2 regions of the Sodalis sp. RH14 genome follow, and region 1 is predicted to be linked to the other one. Evidence: riboswitches for the same ligand, from Rfam matches in the RefSeq annotation. Region 1 holds a riboswitch; the other holds the start of a gene.
What was found. A riboswitch is a leader RNA that binds a small molecule or an ion and turns the genes downstream of it on or off. The one in region 1 is predicted to bind cobalamin.
Positions count from the first base shown of each region.

Region 2: it holds a riboswitch for cobalamin, as region 1 does, so the genes downstream of both, ACL2XQ_RS13900 (cobyrinate a,c-diamide synthase) here and btuB (TonB-dependent vitamin B12 receptor BtuB) in region 1, are expected to answer to the same signal.

Region 1 covers NZ_CP178739.1:5,968,790-5,979,834, forward strand. Annotated here, with positions in the region: gene argH (argininosuccinate lyase) at 1-521, shown strand, start outside; gene ACL2XQ_RS27135 (glutathione peroxidase) at 525-1,262, opposite strand; gene oxyR (DNA-binding transcriptional regulator OxyR) at 1,412-2,329, shown strand; gene sthA (Si-specific NAD(P)(+) transhydrogenase) at 2,312-3,712, opposite strand; gene fabR (HTH-type transcriptional repressor FabR) at 3,923-4,567, shown strand; gene ACL2XQ_RS27155 (YijD family membrane protein) at 4,573-4,938, shown strand; gene ACL2XQ_RS27160 (hypothetical protein) at 5,238-5,756, shown strand; gene ACL2XQ_RS27165 (hypothetical protein) at 5,876-6,391, shown strand; gene ACL2XQ_RS27170 (hypothetical protein) at 6,597-7,226, shown strand; gene trmA (tRNA (uridine(54)-C5)-methyltransferase TrmA) at 7,386-8,495, opposite strand; cobalamin riboswitch at 8,628-8,817, shown strand; gene btuB (TonB-dependent vitamin B12 receptor BtuB) at 8,887-10,764, shown strand; gene murI (glutamate racemase) at 10,709-11,045, shown strand, end outside.
Region 2 covers NZ_CP178739.1:3,043,068-3,054,112, forward strand. Annotated here, with positions in the region: gene cbiK (sirohydrochlorin cobaltochelatase) at 1-292, opposite strand, end outside; gene cobK (precorrin-6A reductase) at 289-1,071, opposite strand; gene ACL2XQ_RS13860 (precorrin-3B C(17)-methyltransferase) at 1,173-1,913, opposite strand; gene cbiG (cobalt-precorrin 5A hydrolase) at 1,913-2,986, opposite strand; gene ACL2XQ_RS13870 (cobalt-precorrin-4 methyltransferase) at 2,967-3,740, opposite strand; gene ACL2XQ_RS13875 (decarboxylating cobalt-precorrin-6B (C(15))-methyltransferase) at 3,724-4,302, opposite strand; gene ACL2XQ_RS13880 (cobalt-precorrin-7 (C(5))-methyltransferase) at 4,292-4,936, opposite strand; gene cbiD (cobalt-precorrin-5B (C(1))-methyltransferase CbiD) at 4,933-6,057, opposite strand; gene ACL2XQ_RS13890 (cobalt-precorrin-8 methylmutase) at 6,054-6,707, opposite strand; gene cbiB (adenosylcobinamide-phosphate synthase CbiB) at 6,757-7,719, opposite strand; gene ACL2XQ_RS13900 (cobyrinate a,c-diamide synthase) at 7,716-9,080, opposite strand; cobalamin riboswitch at 9,205-9,388, opposite strand; gene pocR (transcriptional regulator PocR) at 9,702-10,637, opposite strand; gene ACL2XQ_RS13910 (MIP/aquaporin family protein) at 10,867-11,045, opposite strand, start outside.

The DNA.
Region 1 (11,045 bases):
ATCCCGATGCGCTGGAGCTTATCCGCGGCAAGTGCGGCCGGGTCCAGGGGGCGCTTACCGGCATGATGGTGACCCTGAAAGGGCTGCCGCTGGCGTATAACAAGGATATGCAGGAAGACAAGGAGGGCCTGTTCGATGCGCTGGATACCTGGCTGGATTGCCTGCATATGGCCGCGCTGGTGCTGGAAGGGCTACAGGTGAAGCGTGCGCGTTGCCGCGAGGCGGCGCAGCAGGGCTATGCCAATGCCACCGAACTGGCCGATTACCTGGTCGCCAAGGGCATCCCGTTTCGCGAGGCGCATCATATCGTCGGCGAGGCGGTAGTCGAGGCCATCGGCCAGGGCAAAGCCCTGGAAGCGCTGGAGCTGGCTGAATTGCAGGCGTTCAGCCCGGTTATTGGCGAGGATGTTTATCCGGCCCTGTCGCTGCAATCGTGCCTGGACAAACGCTCGGCAAAAGGCGGCGTGTCGCCGCAGCAGGTGGCGGCCGCCATTGCCGAGGCGAAAAACCGTTTGGCGTAGCTGTCAGGCCGGTTGCAGTAAAAATGCTTCCAGCTCTTCGCTGCCGCCGATATGGCGCCCGCCGATAAACACCTGCGGCACGGTGGAACGGCCGGTTACCGCGCGCAGACTGACGGTGGTGGCGTCTTTACCCAATGAGATTTCTTCATACTGGATTCCGTTGTCGCGCAGCATCTGCTTGGCTTTGGCGCAGAACGGACAGCCTGGTTTGGTAAACAGCGAAACGGATTCCTGGACTTTGCATTCCGGCGCCAGGTAACACAGCATGGTATCGGCGTCGGAAACTTCGAACGGGTCGCCCGGTTTGTTCGGTTCAACAAACATTTTTTCCACCACGCCGTCGCGTACCAGCATCGAATAACGCCATGAGCGCGGGCCGAATCCCAGCTCGGCTTTTTCCACCAGCATGCCCATGCCCTGGGTAAATTCACCGTTGCCGTCGGGGATAAAGGTAATATGTTCGGCGTTTTGGTCGGCTTGCCAGGCGTTCATGACAAACGTATCGTTAACCGAAATACAGACGATGCTGTCCACGCCGTGCTTGTGGAATAACCCGGCCAGCTCATTGTAGCGCGGTAAATGGCTGGAGGAGCAGGTAGGCGTAAAGGCGCCCGGCAGTGAAAATACGATAACCGTTTTATGCTTGAACAGTTCGTCGGAAGAGATATCGACCCAGTTGTCATCCTTACGGGTGTGGAAAGTAACCGATGGGACTTTCTTGCCTTCATGACTACTAAACATTGAAGAACCTCTTAACAGAAAAGAAAAAAGTGACTTTAACAGCTTGTCATACTGCGCGGGAATTATTATTAAGATTAACTATTGATAGGGATAATCGTTGATTGCTATCCTATCTATCGACGCGAACTATCGCGGCACGGAGGATGTTAATGAATATTCGCGATCTTGAGTATTTGGTGGCCCTGGCCGAGCACCGTCATTTCCGACGGGCGGCCGATGCCAGTCATGTCAGCCAGCCCACCCTGAGCGGCCAGATTCGTAAGCTGGAAGACGAACTGGGCGTGATGCTGCTGGAGCGCACCAGCCGTAAGGTCCTGTTCACCCAGGCCGGGCTGCTGCTGGTGGATCAGGCCCGCACGGTCCTGCGCGAAGTGAAAATACTGCGCGAGATGGCCAGCCAGCAGGGGGAGTCCATGTCCGGCCCATTGCATATCGGCCTGATCCCTACCGTCGGCCCCTATTTACTGCCGCATATTATCCCCACCCTGCATGAGACCTACCCGAAGCTGGAAATGTACCTGCACGAGGCCCAGACCAGTCAACTGCTGCTGCAACTGGACAGCGGCAAACTCGATTGCGCCATCCTGGCCTTGGTAAAAGAGAGCGAAGCTTTTATCGAAATCCCGTTATTCGATGAACCAATGCAACTGGCTGTTTATGCCGATCATCCCTGGGCGGACCGTGAACGTGTGCCGATGTCGGATTTATCGGGGGAGAAGCTGTTGATGCTGGAAGACGGCCATTGCCTGCGCGATCAGGCGCTGGGCTTCTGCTTCCAGGCCGGCGCCGACGAGGATACGCATTTTCGCGCCACCAGCCTGGAAACCCTGCGCAACATGGTGGCGGCCGGCAGCGGCATTACCTTGCTGCCCGCATTGGCGGTGCCTAATGAGCGTAAGCGTGACGGCGTCTGTTATATGAAATGCTATAAACCAGAGCCGAAACGCACCGTGGCGTTGGTCTACCGGCCCGGCTCACCGCTGCGCGCCCGCTATGAGCAGTTGGCCGAGTCGATACGCACCCATATGCAGACCTATATGGGTACCGACTTAAAAGAGGCGGTTTAAGCCGTTCAGCGCCGCCACACGGAAGGCTTCCGCCATGGTGGGATAGTTGAAGGTGGTATTAACGAAATAATCGATAGTATTGCCTTCGCCTTTTTGCTCCATGATGGCCTGGCCGATATGGATGATCTCCGCGGCGCGCTCGCCAAAGCAGTGGATGCCGAGTATCTGCCGGGTATCACGGTGAAAAAGGATTTTCAGGCTGCCGACATTCATGCCGACAATCTGCGCGCGCGCCAGATGCTTGAACTGCGCCCGTCCCACTTCGTACGGCACCTTCAGCAGCGTTAATTCCTGTTCGGTTTTACCCACCGAGCTGATTTCGGGAATGGTATAGATACCGGTGGGTATATTTTCAATCAGCTGCACATTGGCCTGGCCCTTGATGATCACCTGTGCGGCGATTCGCCCCTGGTCATAAGCGGCCGAGGCAAGGCTTGGGTAGCCGATAACATCGCCGACGGCGTAAATATGCGTCAGGGCGGTCTGGTACATGCTGTTGACTTTAATCAGCCCCCGGCTGTCCGCCTCCAGTCCCACGTTGCCAAGGGACAGCGAATCGGTATTGCCGGTGCGCCCATTGGCATACAGCAGGCAGTCCGCGCGCATCCTTTTGCCGGAACGGAAGTGGACTTCCACGCCATTCTCGGTGCCTTCGATTTTTTCATATTCTTCGTTATGGCGGATAACCACGCCGTTTTCCCAAAAATGGTATGACAGCGCGTCCGACATTTCCTGGTCGAGAAAGGCCAACAGCCTGTCGCGCGTATTGATCAGATCCACCTTGACGTTCATGCCGCGAAAGATTGATGCATATTCACAGCCGATCACGCCGGCGCCATAAATAATCACATGCTGCGGATCGTGCTTTAAATCCAGGATGGAATCGCTGTCATAAATGCGCGGATGGGTGAAATCGACATCGTTGGGATGATACGGACGGGAACCACAGGCGATAACGATATGCGCCGCGCTGAAATGCTCGGCGGTATTATCCGGATACTGGACCTTGACGGTATGGGCATCCACAAAAGTTGCGTCGCCGGTAATAATCCGGCACTGATTACGTTCATAAAATCCCTGGCGCATCCGGATCTGCTGTTTTATCACGCTATCGGCGTGATGCAGGATATCGGCGAAGCTGGCGCGCGGCAGATGTTGACTACCGTTATACAGCGGATTCTGGTTAAATTCGATAATCCGGCTAACCGCCTGGCGCAGCGCCTTGGAGGGAATGGTCCCCCAATGGGTACAGCCGCCGCCGACGCTGTTATAGCGTTCGATAACCGCGACGCGGGCGCCCTGTTTCGTCAGTCCCATGGCGGCGCCTTCCCCACCCGGGCCTGAACCAATGATAATGGCATCGTAATCGTACTGTGGTTGCATACCGGCTTAGCCTATATTTATACAAAATCACAACGTCAATGTAACATTGTAGACGGGAGATCCCAATCTTAACGGCCTTTTTTCTTGGTCTATGGCACCGGCGCCTACGGCGAACAACATTACGTCAAAATTCGCAGTTTGTATCAACGCTGTTGCAACAAATTTTGATATAGTGGCATTTTTACCGGTAATGTGGGGCAGGTCAGGACTATGGGCGTCAGAGCGCAACAAAAAGAGCGGACCCGTCGTTCCCTTGTCGAAGCGGCCTTTAGCCAGTTAAGCGCCGAGCGTAGTTTTGCCAGCCTGAGCCTGCGCGAAGTAGCCCGTGAAGCCGGCATTGCGCCCACCTCGTTCTATCGCCACTTTCGCGATGTCGATGAACTGGGCCTTACCATGGTGGACGAAAGCGGCCTGATGCTGCGCCAACTGATGCGCCAGGCGCGCCAGCGTATCGCTAAAGGCGGCAGCGTTATCCGTACGTCGGTGGCCACGTTTATGGAGTTTATCGGCAATAACCCTAACGCTTTTCGCCTGTTGCTACGCGAGCGATCCGGCACTTCGGCGGCGTTTCGCGCCGCCGTCGCCCGGGAAATACAGCATTTTATCGCGGAGTTGGCCGATTACCTCGAGCTGGAAAACCATATGCCGCGCAGCTTCACCGAAGCCCAGGCCGAGGCCATGGTTATCATTGTCTTTAACGCCGGCGCGGAAGCGCTGGATGTGGACGTCAATCAGCGCAGGCTGCTGGAAGAGAGGCTGGTCCTTCAGTTGCGCATGATTTCGAAGGGCGCGTTTTACTGGTATCGCCGGGAACAGGAAAAGTCGACCGCCCTCTCTTTTGACGCAAGCAGGTAGATAATATGACGACACGACCCCTGGGTGAAAAAGGCACGCTCCTATTGGCGCTGATTGCCGGTTTATCCATTAACGGCTCCTTCGCGGCCCTGTTCAGCACTATTGTGCCTTTTTCCATCTTCCCGCTGATTTCGCTGGTGCTGTCGGTATACTGCCTGCACCATCATTATCGCGACTGCGCCATGCCGGAGGGTTATCCTTCCCTGGCGGCGGCAAGCTTCCTGCTGGGCCTGTTGATGTACAGTGCTATTATCCGGGTGGAATACCCGGTTATCGGCTCAAATTTTATTCCAGCCATCCTGATGGTGGTCCTGGTATTCTGGATTGGGCGCAAATTGAAACGGCTAGACAAAATCCAACGGGATTCATAAATTTCTTGAGCCTGGATTATTAAACAATAGCCAATACTGAACGCGAAGACCGCATCTGCTATTTTTAAATGACGTATAATCCGTCGTTTTACAAAATGAACTCCGCTATGCTCAAAGGTTGCTAATTTATCAAAGAGAAAAGTATAATTATTAATTCTTTTGAACGCTATACAAAAATTTTCATTAAGATATTCTCTCCTGTTGTTTTTTATGTATTTATAGTAAAGTTTTTTCCTGCGGTTAGCCTTGTAAAATATAAGCAAATGAAGTTTTACTTCAAGTAAAATAGGGTGTTAATTATGTGTAATTTGAATTTCTCCAACATAACTATGCGTAATCCAATAATACATGACAATTTTTTTTATATTTCATCGGATGATGAGACTGACGATGAGTTTTCTGCGCGCCCCCTGTTTTCCCAGCCATTAGTCCAGGTCAACAATGCTGTAATGACGCTACCTAAAATTTGCTATAAAGCAGGGGTTGCCCTGTCCACGGCGCTGTCGGCAAATAGCTATTTCCGAGGAATTTCTATTGTGACCAACCGAAATGAAGCACCCCCTATGGGTTCTACCAGCTTGCAGATATATGATCCGCAGTATAATATTTTCAACTATAAGCTATGTATGGGTATCATGGCGGCTTGTTTTGTCGCTGGGTTTACGCTCGGTAATATAAACTCGTTAATTAATAAGTTATTTAATTTTAATCGTATTGCTAGAGTTCCATTAGCTATGTACTGTATAGTCGCCTTATTCTATTTCTCTCTAGGCTTGTTATGGTACCCTCACTTTTCAAGTGCGCTTAATTATCTGTGATTCTTAAAAAGGCCTATGGCGGGGGGTATTCTTATGATGATAGGTAGAAATATCAGCCTTCAGTTTATCTTCGGATCGATTTTATGTAATAGAAAATTAGTTAGTATTGATAGGAGTTAATGATGCCTGTCTCAGACCCAACAATGCCGACCACAACAACCCATTGCCCTTTAGAGGAGATTAGCCAGGGGGATAATGGTTTCGGTCAGGGCGTTACGCGTTTTGCCAGATCATTTAGCGGCGCGGCCAACAGCGCCTTACCCTTTATCAAGACCCTGTCTGTAGTCACTTTGTCTGCCGCGTCGGCAATAGGTATCGTCTTTGGCGCCCAACGGCTTATCGCTGTTTCAATCCAAAATATCAGCAAGCCGCCCCCCGTTACCCATCTGGACGTCAGGGAATGGAAAGGCAAAATCATGGGCCTGGGTTTGAGCATCGGCATGTTGGGCGGCGGCGCTGCGGGATTCGCCGCAGGCTGTGCGCTAGAATCATGCAAATCATTTTGTGGTGCGGATCCGCTGCGTCATCGTGATAGTGTTTTTTATACCGTAGGAATTGGTTTTATCGTAGGCGCTTTAGCCGGTGTGGCTTATACAAACTTTATCGACATTGAACTGGACAATATTACCCAATAGGATAGTTAATCTGGTCAGGCGGCTACTGTAAGCGAACCGGCTAACTTCGGAATCAATTTTGCCGCTTGCAGGCACCGACCCGGGCGGTTGTTAGGGATATTACCGGCTTCGGGGAGTTTAACCTTTATTTGTGAAAATAGTCTATCAGCGCTTTCGTCTTTTTACATCGTTATGCCATTTAATCCCTTTGCCGAGGAATCATTATATGAACCCTGAAATTAATAATCGAGAAAAGAATAATGCCGGGATGGACAGCCAAGTGTCTCATGCCGATAAATATCACAATAATACGACAAGCAAATTTTTTAAGTTGATGACGAAATTGGCACGTGCCTGCAATTCCGCCACGGCGTTTTGTTGCTCTAATCCTTTATCGGTGATTTCCATCCCGCTTACCGTATCATTAACAAATAAGTTAATTTATGATTTGTTAGGTAGCCTGAAAGCCGCAAGGGCCGACCGATGCTACTTCCAGCTTGAGTTGGAAGGATGCTGGAAACCGCTGCAAGATTGCAGGATTAACATTGATAAAACGTTAGCGATGGAAAAGTCTTGCGCAGAGTTGAAGGAGATATGCAGTGAAATCCGCACGAGATGCGATACAGAACAGTGGCGCCACGAGCTATTTGAAAATACGCTGGTAAATTGTTTCATGACCGGACTTATGGCCGGCGCTGCAGCCTTTGTAATAGATTATGTTTATCAAGCCGCCCATAACCAGTTTAATCATAAGCCTGGCATGTTAAAGATGTCCATGGTCAGTTTTTTTATGGGTGCGTTATTTTATCTCGGTCTCATGAAAATAAACGATACCGCTTTAGGCTTCGATTGCTAGTTCAGCGCCTTTGCTGTCCGCACCCCGGGGGCGGTCGGTCAAGCTGAAATGTCACCAGCATTGACTATGACAGTGACAAATAAACATCCTTTAAGGGGGATCAGCGGCTCTAGGCGGGCACGAAGCATGCGTAAGAGCCTCATTTTAGGTGCCATTGATCTATGGCTGCGTTTTGGCGGTTAACAGCACTCCGCATTCCATATGGCGGGTATAAGGAAATTGATCAAACAGCGCCAATCGTTCGATACGGTGGGTTTCCGCCAACGTTGTCAAATTACCGCACAACGATTCCGGGTTACATGAGATATACAGGATGCGCGGATACCCCTGCACCAGCCTGACGGTGGCATCATCCAACCCGCTGCGCGGCGGGTCGACAAATATGGTTTCGCAGCGGTAGCTTGCCAGGTCGATGTCCTTCAGGCGGGTAAACTCCCGCACCCCTTGCATGGCTTGGGTAAACTCCTCAGCCGACATGCGGATAATCTGCACGTTGGTCATTCGATTGGCGGCGATATTAAACTGTGCCGCTTCCACCGAAGGCTTGGCTATTTCCGTGGCCAGCACCCGGTTAAAATTGCCCGCCAGCGCCAGGGAAAAATTGCCGTTGCCGCAATACAGCTCCAGCAGATCCCCTTGTGCCGGTTCAGTGGCCGAGAGCGCCCACTCAAGCATTTGGATATTCACGGCGGCGTTGGGTTGGGTAAAGCTATTTTCGATTTGACGGTAAATGATTTCCCGTCCCGCCACCGGCAAGCGCTCATCGACATAATCACGGTCCAGGCAAATTTTGGTTTTGGTGGCGCGGCCAATCAGGTTGACCGCAAAACCCTGCGTCCTCAGATGATCGCGCAGCGCGCCCGCATGCTCGCGCCATTCGTCGTCTAACGGACGATGATAGATAAGGGTAATCACCGCTTCACCGCTCAGGGTCGTCAGGTAATCAAGCTGGAACAGCTTGCGCCGCAGGATCGGCGATGGCCGCAATGCGTCCATCATGGCGACCATCAATCGGTTCATCAGTTCGCCGCCGGCGGCGAAGTGATCGATGCGGATCCGGTCCTTGGTCTGCTGATCAAACATTATATGATACAAATCCTGCTCATCATGCCAGACCCGGAATTCAGCACGCATCCGGTAATGTTCGGGCTGCGAGCGGAATATTTCCGCCTCGGGCGCCTGAAACGCCGCCATCATCGCGTTCAGTCGAGCGGCTTTTTCCGCCAGTTGGGTTTCATACGCGCTAATGGGTAACGTCTCGTCGGTCATGATGATCTCTCGCTAATATCCGTTATTTGTACCACTTTGTGGGGGATTGTAGGGGATAAACCGGTGATGTCCAGTGTTGTTGCGCTTATAAATAGTTTGATTATTAGTGCTATAGACATGCTTATCTCTTTGATTGTAGGATTATTGTCCGGTCTTTCGTAAGTTAAAAGGGAATCCAGTGGAAAGCTGGAGCTGACGCGCAGCGGTAAGGGGACTTCAGGGCGATCGCGCAAGCAGACACTGTCTTTATGATGGGAAGTCGTCGCCTGGCGTATTATACGCATCCCAAGCCCGAAAACCTGCCGGTATTCTGTCGCAATATCCCTGTTTATCGCGAGCCATCAAACATGGAACCTGCGGCATCCTATTTTATCATTTGGATGCTATGGCAATGCCTAAGATTAACAATACCGTGCTGCTGGCGCTCTGCGTCACGGCATTCTCCGGGTGGGCGCAAGACGGCGCCCAGGATCAGGCCGCGCAAATGATGGTCGTATCCGCCAACCGTTTTCCCCAGCCAATATCCACCGTACTGGCACCGACCAGCGTGGTTACCCGCAGCGATATCGACCGCGGCCAGATCAAATCGGTGGCCGAAGCGCTAAGCCGTCTGCCGGGCGTGGATATCGCCCAATCCGGCGGATTGGGGCAGCAAAGCTCACTGTTTATCCGCGGCACCGATTCAAGCCATGCCCTGGTGCTGATAGACGGCGTGAGGCTGAACCAGGCCGGCATCTCAGGTTCTTCCGACCTTAGCCAGATTCCGCTGTCCCTGGTGCAGCGCATCGAATATATCCGCGGCCCGCGTTCCGCGGTCTATGGGTCGGACGCCATCGGCGGCGTGGTGAATATCATTACCACACGCGAGCAGCCGGGCACCACCCTCAGCACCGGCATAGGGTCCCATGGCTATCAAACCTATGATGGCTCCACCCAGCAACAGCTTGGAGAGGACACCACCGCCACCGTTGCGGGCAACTATACCTATACCCATGGTTTTGATGTGCGCGCCAACCTGCCGGATACCTATGGCGATCCCGCGCAGCCCGACCGCGATGGTTTTATGAGCAAAACGTTGTTTGCCTCGCTTGATCATATCTTTAACCAGCAGTTCAGCGGTTTTGCCCGCGCCTATGGCTACGACAACCGCAGCGGCTATGACGGCAGCTACGCCTATACCGACCCTGATCATTTTGACGCGCTGCCCGATACCCGTAAACTCTACAGCCGTACTTACGATACCGGCATGCGTTACCAGGACGGGATCTACGCGTCGCAGCTGTCCTTTAGCTATAACCATACTCAGGATTATAACTACGATCCTCAATATGGACCCTATTCCGCCTCCGCCACCCTTGACGATTCCAAACAGTATAATGCGCAGTGGAGCAATACCCTGCAGACAGGCCATGGCACGGCAGGCGCTGGGGTGGACTGGCAAAAGCAGACCACCGAACCAGGCACCGGTTACCTTACCGACGGCTATGAGCAACGCAATACCGGTATCTACGCCACCGCTTCGCAGCTTGTCGGGCCGGTTACCCTCGAGGGCGCGGTGCGCGGTGATGATAATTCGCAGTTCGGCTGGCACGGCACGTGGCAAACCAGCGCCGCCTGGGAGTTCATTGAGGGCTACCGGCTTATCGGGTCTTACGGCACCGCCTACAAGGCACCCAACCTGAGTCAGCTTTACAGTGGTTTTGGCGGCAACGAAGATTTAAAACCCGAGGAGAGCAAGCAATGGGAGGGCGGGGTGGAAGGGCTGACCGGCCCGCTGACCTGGCGCGTCTCGGCGTACCGCAATGATATCGACAACCTGATTGATTATGACACCAACGACGACACTTATAAGAATATCGGCAAGGCGCGGATCAAAGGTGTGGAATGGACCGGCTCGGTCTATACCGGCCCGCTGCAGCATCAACTGACGCTGGAGTACCTCGATCCCCGCGACGCCTCCACCAATCAGGTGCTGGCGCGACGCGCCAAGCAGCAGGTGAAATATCAGCTGGATTGGCAGGTGGCCGATATCGACTGGTCGCTTAACTACCGTTATCTCGGCGAGCGTTACGATACCAACTACAACACGAATGACCGGGTGCGAATGGGCGGCGTCAGTTTGTGGGACATCGCCGCCTCTTATCCGCTAACCCCCCATCTGACGGTTCGTGGTAGAATAGCCAATCTGTTCGACAAAGACTATGAGACGGCTTATGGCTACCAGACCGCAGAGCGAGAATTTTATCTCACCGGAACTTATTCCTTCTGACGGTAGCAACATCAAACGGCCCACGATCCTGATTTTCGACTCTGGCGTGGGCGGTTTATCTATCTATGATGAAGTGCGGCAACTGTTGCCGGACCCGCATTATATCTACGTATTCGACAATGAGGCTTTTCCGTATGGCGAAAAGCCGGAAGACTTTATTGTCCAGCGGGTCGTGAATATCGTTGCGGCGGTGCAGCGCCTGCACGTGCTTGATATGGTGATTGTCGCCTGCAATACCGCCAGCACCATTTCCCTGCCGGCCCTGCGCGAGCGGTTTGAGT
Region 2 (11,045 bases), 2.9 Mb from region 1:
CGGCGTGATGCAGGATTTTTTCGTACTCATCGCCGTTGATGATATGCAGCGACTGGATCGCCACATCCCGATAGCCCTGTTGCCAGAGTTTTTCCAGCGCCTGCTGCGGCGAATCGATAAACAGGCCGTCCCGCTGCGCCAGCTTGCGCATGACCATGCCGGAGGTGAAGGCGCGAAACGGGACGCGATCGGCGAATGCGGCGGCCAGCCGCCGTTCGCAGGCGTCGATATTGCGCTCGCGCGCCTCGGTGTAGGTGGTGCCGAAACTGATGGTCAACAGCGCTTTTTTCATGATGATTCCTTATTCGCCGTGCCGGCGGCGTTCAGCCACTGGTCCAGCCGGTGTGCAAACGCGTCCGGCGTGCTTATCACGTCATCCCACCGCATCGGCGGCCGGCGGATGACCACGCAGGGGATATTCAGCGCCAGGCAAGGCAAGACCTTTTCGGCGTAGCCTCCTTCCCGGCCGGATTCCTTGGTGATCATGACCTCTGGCCGGTACTGGCGGTACAGGGCCAGGTTCAGCTCGCGGCTGAAGGGACCGGTCATGGCGATCACCTGGCTGACGCCCAGGCCCAGCTCCGCGCACTGGGCCAGGATCGCGGCGGTGGGCAGCACGCGGGCTATCAGGGTTTTGCCCGGCAGCAGCCTGACGTAATCAGCCAGCTGTTTGCTGCCGGTGGTCAGCAGGATGCGCTGTCCCAGCGCCGCCGCCGTCCGGCACGCCTGCTCTATCGAATCCACCGGTAATAAACGGGGATGCGTGATGGCGTCGATATCGCTGGGACGTTCATAACGCGTCAACGGCAGCGCCAGCGCCCGGCACGCCGCCGCCAGATGTTGCGACGCCAGCTCGGCATAGGGATGGGACGCGTCGATAACCCAGCGCGCCCCCGAAAGCCACCCGGCCATGCCGGCGGCGTCCATGCGGCCCACCTGCCTGGCGCCGCCCACGCCCGCCGCCAGCGCCTCGCCGGTGGCGGTGGCCACCGACAGGCTATAGGACACCCCGCGCCGGGCCATCACCCGGCATAACGCCAGCGCGTCGGACGTGCCGCCGAGGATATGCACCTGGGGCGCCGGCGCGCGGACGGCATCCTGCGCGCAGCCCCTCCCGCCGCCGCCGTCAACCGGCTCCCGGGCTGCTGCAGGTGGGCATATCCGGCCCGCCGTCACTGCGCGTCCGCCTGGATTTGATAGCCGCGCGGCGTGATCATCAGGCCGTCACGGCAATAGGTCGCCTGGTTGCCGACAATCACCAGACAGGTCATGTCCACCGGCGCGAAGTCCATATCCCCGAGCGTCGTCAGCCATTTTTCCTGTTTTTTACGCCCGGCGGCGCGTACCACGCCCACCGGCGTGTGCGCCGATTTATAACGGCCCATCAGGGCAAAGGCGTTGGCCAGGTGATCCGGCCGGCCGTGGCTGCGCGGATTGTAAAAGCAGATCACGAAATCCGCCTGCGCCGCGCACAGGATGCGCCGTTCAATCACCGGCCAGGGGGTCATCAGATCGCTCAGGCTGATATGGCAAAAATCATGCATCAGCGGCGCGCCCAGCAGCGAGGCGGCGGCGGTGCTGGACGTGACGCCGGGGATAAGCTTCAGCGGCACGTCCAGCCCCTGCGCCGTCACCAGTTCCAGGATCAAGCCCGCCATGCCGTAGATGCCGGCGTCCCCGCTGCTGATCAGCGCCACCTTTTGGCCGGTGACCGCCAGATCGATCGCGGCCTGGCAGCGTTCGATTTCCTTGCACATGCCGGTCTTGATCACCTGTTTGTCGCCGGTCAGGTGCTTGACCAAGTGGGTATAGGTTTTGTAGCCGACGATAATGTCGGCGTCGCGGATGGCGTCAAGCGCCTCCAGGGTCATCGCGGCCTGGCTGCCCGGGCCGATACCAATCACATACAGCATCAGCAGGAAACTCCTAAGGTTATGGTCACGCCCTGGGTACGCAGCGTATCGCCCACCAGCCGGCCGTTGCTCATCAGCCAGGCGACGGGTTGGGAGACGCTGCCGATGCCCACCACGCGCTTCACGAAGTCCGAGCCGGGAAATCGGGCGGCGGCCGGTTTCAGGGCATCGACGGAAAAAATCTCGAACGGCACGCAGCATTGATTGGCCAGATGGCGCAGCGCGGGTTCGTCGCGTTTAATCGCCACGCTGCCGATGGCGCGCAGCGCCAGCGGGTCGATATGCAGTCCCGCCAGTTGCCGCGCCAGCAGGTTCGCCACGGTGGACGGCGGCGTGTCGCGCCGGCAGCCGATACCCGCCACCACACAGCGCGGCACCAGTTTGTACACCGGCACCGGCACCTCCGGCACGCTGTCGTGCAAACTGACGTACAGCAGCGCGTCCAGTTCGGGCAAATCGTCCAGATCGGTGACCAGCACCAGGCCGCGGGTATCGCAATACTCTTCCGGCCAGCGCATTTTTATCGTCGCCAGCGACGTCTGGTCCCAATACAGCCCGACGCGCCCGCCGCACACCAGCAACTGGTTAAGCTTTTTCACCGTCTGGCGAAAATCCGTCATGGTGGCGTTCAACTGCTGCGCCAGGATATCCACCGCGGCCAGCTGGTTGACATCGGTCGCGGTGGTGACCACCGGCGTGGCGCCGATTAGTCCGGCGATATAGCCGGTCAGCGCGTTGGCGCCCCCCATATGACCGGACAGCAGGCTGATGGCATGGTGGCCGCGATCGTCGATCACCACCACCGCCGGATCGCTGAACTTATCTTTAATCAGCGGCGCGATAACCCGCACCGTGAGACCGGTGGCGCAGATAAATATCAGCGCCGAATACGTATTGAACACTTCCGCCACCGTATGGGACAGCGTGCCGTGAAACGCATCAAATCCCGGCTCCAGCAAACTCTGGCTGGTAAAACAGGTCATCGGGATCAGCGCCGACAGCCGTTTGGCCAACTGAACGCCGCCGGGGGTCAGGCAAAACAGGGCGACCGACTCAGGCTTGACGATATTCATGGGTGAATTCCGCGTGATACAGTTTGGAGTAGTGGTATTCGTCGCCCAGGAAGGCGCCCACCAGGATAAGCGCCGTCTTGCCGATGCCTGCCGCGCGGACCTTGCCGGCGATATCCGCCAGCGTGCCGCGTACGGTTTTTTCCTCCGGCCAGGTGGCCTTGAAAATCACCGCCGCCGGCGTGTCGCTGGGATAACCGCCGTCCACCAGCCGCTGCGCCACGCGCTCTATAGCCTGTACCGACAGGAAAATGGCCATCGACGTGCGGTGCGCGGCAAACGCTTCCAGCGCTTCCAGCGCCGGCGTCGGCGTGCGCCCCTCCATACGGGTGATAATCAGGCTTTGCGCCACTTCCGGCACGGTATACTCCACGCCAAGCTGCGCCGCGGCGCCGAGAAACGCGCTGACGCCGGGCACGGTGCTAAAACCGATATTCAGCAACGCCAGTTCTTCAATCTGTTCGCGGATCGAGCCGTACAGGGATAAATCGCCGGTTTGCAGGCGCACCACCAGCTTGCCGGCGGCGATACCCTCGCTCATATGGCCGATAATCTGCCGCAGGTTGAGACCGGCGCTGTCATAGCAGGCCGCGCCCGGCTTGCAATAGTCCAGCAGCGCGGGATTAATCAGCGATCCGGCGTAGATCACCACGTCCGCCGCGCATAACAGCCGGTAGCCTTTCAGGGTGATCAGTTCCCGGTCGCCCGGTCCTGCGCCGACAAACCAGATCAGCCGGCGGTCAAAGGGCTCTGTCATGAGTGTTCTCCTTGAGACAGGAAATAATAAAAGCGGGATTGTTCGGTTTAAAAAAGTGTCCGCTGCCCAGCGGGGCCAGGCTGGCAACCTGCATCTGGACGCAGTCCGCGCGAACGAAGGGCGCCTGGCGCAGCGCGCCCAGCGCCTCGCCGAGGTTCTCCTGCAAAATCAGGTTAATCACCAGGCGTCCGCCCGGCACCAGCAGTTCACCGGCCCAGCCGAAAATCGCCGCCAGGTTGCCGCCGCTGCCGCCGATAAAAACAGCATCGGCGCTTACCGCCAGTGGCAGCGGCGCGTCGCCGGCCACGATGTCCATACGCTCGTCCAGGGCGAATTTGGCGCTGTTGGCGCGAATCAGCGCCAGCGCGTCGGGATTGCGCTCCACCGCCATCACCCGCAGCTGGGGGTAGCGGCTGGCCGCCTCGATGCCGACGCTGCCGGTACCGGCGCCGACGTCAATCAGCAGCCGGGCCTGCGCCAGCTCCAGCCGGTCCACCGACGCCAGCCGGATTTCGCGTTTGGTCATCGGCACCGGGCCGCGGATAAATTCTTCATCTCTCATCGAGGATCACCACCACGTTCATTGCATAATGCCGCGCCACCTGCGCGGGCGGCAGCCGGTGGATACGTTCATCGGGGTAGGACAGGTTTTCGCCGATAATCATGACCCGCGGCCGCTCGCGCGCCAGGATCTCGCGGGCGATTTCATAAGGACCGATGCGTTCGTCGGTGACCATCGCCACCCTGGGGTGCAGCAGCAAAAAATCAAAATCAGGCGCGCGGCCATGGCTGCTGGTGAGATAGACATCGTTCATCGCCATGCGCAGGCGTGAAAACAGGTATTGCACCGCGCTGATCCCCGGCTCGATATGCAGGTTTTCCGCCCCCATGCGCCGGCTCAGGTAATCGCCGATGCCGTACAATAGCGGGTCGCCGGAAGCCAGCACCACCGTGTCCACGTCGGGATGGGCGTCCAGCCAGGCCGCAAGCGCCGCCAGGGACGGGCCGAACGACCGCTTTTCGCCCTGGAATCCAGGAAAACACGCCAGCTGGCGCGGGCTGCCGATCAGCACCGAACACTGATCGATCAGCCGCCGGGCGCCGGGCGTCAGGTAGCGGCCATCCCCCGGCCCCAGCCCGACCACGCTTAACCGGGGCGCGTGCCGGTGGCCGTTATCGTCAACCCTCCTGTTCATCGGAAGGCCTCTCTCAATTCCGCCGTCGGCCGGCTGCTGCCGAGGATCTGCTGATCGAAGGAGAACAGCAGCGCATCGCAGCGGGGCGGCGCAGAGGAAAAACGCAACAGCTCGGCCATGCGGGCGGCGACGCGCGCGGCAATGGCCGGGTATACCCGCTGCCAGCCGGCGGCGTCGATTAACGCCATCGCCTCCTCGGTGGTCACGCACGCCGCCACCTGATGCATCAGCGCGTGGGGGGCGTCGCACAAGGCCAGCCAGGCAATCAGCGTTTCCATGCGTCCGTCGGCGATATGGCTATGGGTATGGAAGATCCCCGCCGCCACCTTCACCAGTTTGCCGAAATGGCCGACCATCAGGATCTGGCGAAACCCCAGGCGCTCCGCCTCCTTAAGCATATAGCCGACAAAATTGCTCATAGTGACAACGTAACGTTTATCGATACCCAGCCGTTCGCCGACGAAACGCTCGCCGTGGTTGCCCGGCACCAGGATCACCCGGTCCATGCCGTCGGCGCGCTTCATGCCCAGCTCAAGCGACAGGGATTTCTTCCAGCTTTCCTCCGACATCGGCGTCACGATGCCGCTGGTGCCGATAATGGAAATACCTCCCAAGATGCCCAGGCGCGCGTTATAGGTTTTCCGCGCCCGCGCTTCCCCTTCCGGGGCGAAAATCTCCACATCCGCGCCGCGATCCGGCCCGATGACCTCGCGCACCGCCGTCTCGATGGTATGACGGGGAGTGTTGTTAATCGCCGCCTGGCCGATAGCCAGGCCGATGCCGTTGCGGGTTACCCGGCCCACGCCGGCGCCGCCCTCAATGATAATGGCGGCATCGGCGCGCAGTCTTAAGCGGGCAAAAATCAGCATGCCGTCGGTGGCGTCCACGTCATCGCCGCCGTCCTTGCGAATGGCGGCGGTGGCCTCGCCGGGGCTTATCAACGGCAGCTCGACGTTCAGGCACAGCGTGACGCCGGACGGCGTCACGATGGAAACGGTATCTATCACCTGCTGGCGCAAGAGCATCTCGGCGGCGACTTTAGCCGCCGCGGTGGCGCAGGATCCGGTGGTATACCCCTTGCGCAGCGCCCGGCCGTTGTGCCAGACCACGTCGTCCATCATGCCTCCCGCAGTTGATAAAGGAGGGCGTTGACGATGGCCGCGGCGATATTGCTGCCGCCTTTGCGGCCCAGCGCGGCGATGCAGGTCAACGGACTGTCGGCCAGCGCCTGCTTGGATTCGCTGGCGCCGACAAACCCCACCGGCACGCCTATCACTCCCTGCGGCCGGTAATCCGACCGACCGACATGCTCCAGCAGGCGAAACAGCGCGGTGGGCGCGTTGCCGAACACAAACAGGCTGTTGTCCGGCTCCCGGCCGGCGCGCGCCACCACATAGTCCACCGCCGCCATTGAGCGCGTCATGCCCTGCGCCCGCGCCTGCTCGGCGATACCGGCATCGCCGATATAACAAGCCGCTTTACCGCCCAGCTGCGCCAGCGCGGTCTTATTGATGCCGGACAGCGCCATGGTGGTATCGGTATATATCGTGCAGCCCCGGCTCAGGGCGTCGGCCATGCGTTCAGCCGCGCCGGCCGAGAAATGCAGAATATCCAGCCAGTCGAAGTCGGCGCTGGTGTGGATGGCGCGCAGGATGATTTTTTCCTGCCAGATATCCTGGAAATGGAAATCGGGACGCTCGCGGGCAATGATCTCCCGGATAATGGCAAAACTGGTGCGCTCGATTTGTTGCGGTTGTTTGATATAACTCATTCGCGTTACAGCTCCGGGCCTGCGCCCTGTTATACAGCCCTGTTAAGTCTCACCACCACCCTAATCCCGCGCCGCCGGCGCGGAGCAGGCACATCGTCGCCAGCATCAGCGCGGAGGCGACATACATCAAGCGGATGCTGTGGATGATGTCGCCAAGGGCAATCTCGCGCCGCGCCTCGCCAATCCAGGGTTTTTCCACCCGGATGCTGAAATAATCATTGGGTCCGCCCAGCCGCACCCCCAGCGCGCCCGCCACCGTCGCCTCCGACCAGGCGCAGTTCGGGCTTTTATGCTGATAGCGATCGCGCCAGCCAATGCGCCAGGCGCCGCGCCCGTCCAGACGCAACAGGCCGGCGGCCAGCGCCAGCAGCAGCCAGCCCAATCGCGCCGGCAGCCAGTTGGCCGCGTCGTCCATTCGCGCCGATACGCAGCCGATGGCTTCGTACTGCGGCGTGCGGTACCCCACCATGGAATCCAGGGTATTGACCGCCTTATAGGCCATCGCCAGCGGCACGCCGCCGATAAACAGCCAGAACAGCGGCGCTATTACGCCGTCAACGCTGTTTTCCGCCACCGTTTCCACCACCGCGCGCATCATTTGCGGCCGCGTCAGGTGCTGGGTATCGCGGCCGACAATGTAGGACAGCTGCCGGCGCGACGCCGCCAGGTCGTCCGCGCGCAGCACGTAATAAACCGCCATGGCGGCATCGCGCAGGCAGCGGGTCGCCAGCAGGGTGTAGGTGAGCCAGGCGGTGGCCAGCCACTCCAGCGCGGGCGAAAAGGACAGCAGGCGCAGCAAGGCCCAGGTCAATCCCCCACTGCCGCCCACCACCAGCAGCCACAGCGCGCCGCCGCCGATATACAGCGCCCGGCGGCTACGGCAGCAACGGCGGATAACGCGTTGCAGGCCCGTGACGGCATGGCCTATCCAGCGCACCGGATGCGGCCAGTGCGGCGGATCCCCAAGCCACAGATCCAGCAGGTAGCCGGCGAGGTAGGCGCTCAAGGTCATAGCAGCTCGCATCCTTTATCCAGCCAGCGCCGCAGCAAGGCCGGGCGCTGGTAAAAATGCACATGCAGGTAGCTGGCGAGAAGCGTGGCGTCGCCATAACCGCCCGGCCACTGTTTTACCTCGCCGCCGGCGGCGCGTTTGGTGAGGGTAAACAGCGGCGGCTCATCGGTGATAAATTCGGAATGGTGAAATTCGTGACCGCGTAACGTTTCTCCCCTGGCGGTCAGCAGATTATCGGCCAGCGCCCGCCCCTCGCAATAGCCGAAACGCTTGAGTCCCTCGCTCATGCGGCTGACGCCGCGCAACAGGCCGACCATGGGGAAGACGCGGCCCTGCTGATCCTCCAGGGAAGTCCCCAGGTACATCAGCCCCCCGCATTCGGCGTAGATGGCCGTGCCCTGCAGACCGGCCCGCAGCAGCGCTGCCCGCATCGCGCCGTTGGCCGTCAGCCGGTCGGCGAAGAGTTCCGGAAAACCGCCGCCGAGGTAAATCATCTGGCACGCCGGCAGTTCCCGATCGTTTAGCGGGCTGAACAGCACGATACGCACGCCGATATCGCGCAGGAGCTGCAGATTATCCGGATAATAGAAATGAAACGCCTCGTCCTCGGCCAGCGCCAGCGTCAGCTGCGCATAACGCGGCGCGGCGGGCGGCGTGGGCAGGCGGCCCGGCGCGGACTGGCAGTCGGCAAGACGCAGAAGACAATCGATATCGATATGCTGTTCCACCGCGTCCGCCAGTTGGTCCCATTGCGCCTCCAGGCGCCGGTTTTCCTGCGCCGGCACCAGGCCCAGATGCCGGGAGGGCAATGCCCAGTCGCTGAGCGGCGGCAGATACCCCAGCACCGGCAGATCGCAGTAGCGGGTAATGGCGGTTTTAATCAGGTTGAAATGATTGGCGGAGGATACCCGGTTTACGATAATGCCGGCGATGTTGACGGCGGGATCAAACAGTTGAAAGCCCAGTACGGTGGCGGCGGCCGAGGTGGATACCGCCTTGCCGTCGATAATAAGCACCACCGGCACGCCCAGCTGCTTGGCCAGCGCGGCGCTGCTGCAGTCGCCGCCGTCGCTGCCCAGGCCGTCGTAGAGTCCCATGACGCCTTCGATAACGCCCACGTCGGCAGTTTGCATATGCCGGTTAAACAGGCCGTTAAGCGTGTCAGCCCCCAGCATATAGGCGTCCAAGTTATGCGAGGCGATGCCGCTGACCGCTTCATGCCAGCCGGTATCGATATAATCCGGCCCGCACTTGAACGGCTGCGCTCTGAGGCCGCGCCTGGCCAGCACCCGCAGCAGGCCGAGCGTCAGCAATGTTTTCCCGGTCCCGCTTTGCGCGCCGCCAATCAGTATCGCTTTCATCCGTATCCCGTAATGCCAGGGCGGGCCGAACGGGATTGTCGTAAGCAACGGCGGCGGAAAGGCGCTATCCCGACGCAGTCGTTAGGACAACCCGCTTCCCACCGAAGGAGTTGTTACCGAGCCGGTACGGCTCTTGTTATCAGGCAGGTCTTCTGGCTTTGCGTCATCCTCCTCCGGCCCTTCCCAATCATTTTCGATCAGTGGTGACGCCGGATTCGTCGGCATTACAGCAGCGGGGGCTGCGGAGGATTCACACCTCCTTCCCTGACGGCCTTGCGGCGCGTGCAACCTGGTAACATTGGCATTGGCGCCGCGCGGAAATGGCAAATCGTTGCCGGCGGCGCCCCTGTCATCGTTAATCTAAAGTATCTGGGGAAAATATACCCCGGATTGGATCAAAAAAAATGTTCGCCGGCGGTGATTTGATTAAAATTTATTGTCTGGGGATAACACTTTTTAGCTATCGGCAATTAGCCATGCCACGGCATGGCGCGATGAGCGGCCATTTTCAGCGGCGAAAGCCATAGCATTAAATAGCGTTGGTTAAATTTAAAAAATGAGATCACGATCGGCTGGAAATAATAACGTCACAATAATTAAAGCGACAAAAGGGAAAAAGGATTAATTACGCGGCATGGCGATATTTTTTGCCGGGCTGTTATTCAGCGCGGATAAACGCTGCTCACGATACGCCTGGGGGGTAATGCGATAGGCCTGGCGAAACACTTTGCAAAAATAGCTGGCCTGGGAAAAACCGAGGTTGCGCGCAATGACGGCGATGGACCAGTCGCTTTGCTCCAGCATCTGGCGCGCGCTTTCCATACGCTGCTGGTTCACGTAGGCGTTAAAACCCACGCCTTGGTATTTTTTGAATAATTTGCTGAAATAATAAGGGCTGAGATAGACCATCGCCGCCACGTCCTCAAGACGCAGGTCCTCTGAGTAATGACTGTCGATATAACGCAGCACCTTTTTCATTTTGCCGTCATGCGCGCTTGGGATCGCCGCCCGGTGCCCGGCGCTCGCCGGCGCGTGTTCTTTAATCACCACGAAATCAAGCTGTTGCTTAAGGTAATTATCAACGATGATTTTCAGCAGATCGGCGGAAGACAGCAGCCGGTCGTAATCGATAACCGGAATGTTCTCGAAATGCTCGGCCAGCACGCCGTTCTGGCGCCAGGTGAAGGAACTGCTCTCCTGCACTTCGGGCAGCTTGACGGTATCATTGATGCGCACCTGGCCGCACAGCACAAATCCCACCAAATGGCCGCCGATGACCAGGGGAATGGAAAAATCGGTCAACCCGGCGTGACAGCGGTAGATACAGGGCTGATTGGATTTAGAGGCTTCAAGTCCGCCGCAGCGGTCGCTCATGCGGCAGCGGCGGCCCATTTCCGGATCCTGGCGCAATGATTGGCAAAACGGGGTGAAATGATATAAATCCGAAACTTCCTCGCCGTGGATATTGACTACCACTACAGCCAAATTGGTGGCATTAGCGAAATCATGCGCGATTTTATTTATCAGTTCTGAATCCATAAAACTACCGGAATTCATATTATGCCCTCTCGCGCTTTACTTATTTTTAATAAACCAGTAACAAAAAAGATATATTTCGCCTGATTGTTACGTTTTAATGAAAGATGCAGCGATTACGACGCAATATCTTAAAGCCGTTTGGGATTTAATCATTTTTTCCTTATTCAAAACCGTGCTCTATCACACAATTATAGGATTGCGCCGGCACCCGGTCCTGAAGCCGGGTGCCGGCCGGGTTGCCCGGGGTTTAAGATTGCAGCGGCGGTTGTCCCGCCGCGTCCTGTTTAATATTGCCGGGCAAATGGGGCGCTATCAGGAAGCGGTATACCGCGGCGCCCAGGATCGCCCCGACGATGGGGGCGGCGATGGGCACGATAAAGTAGGGAATCTCGCGGCCTCCGGTCATCGCCACCTCGCCCCAGCCGG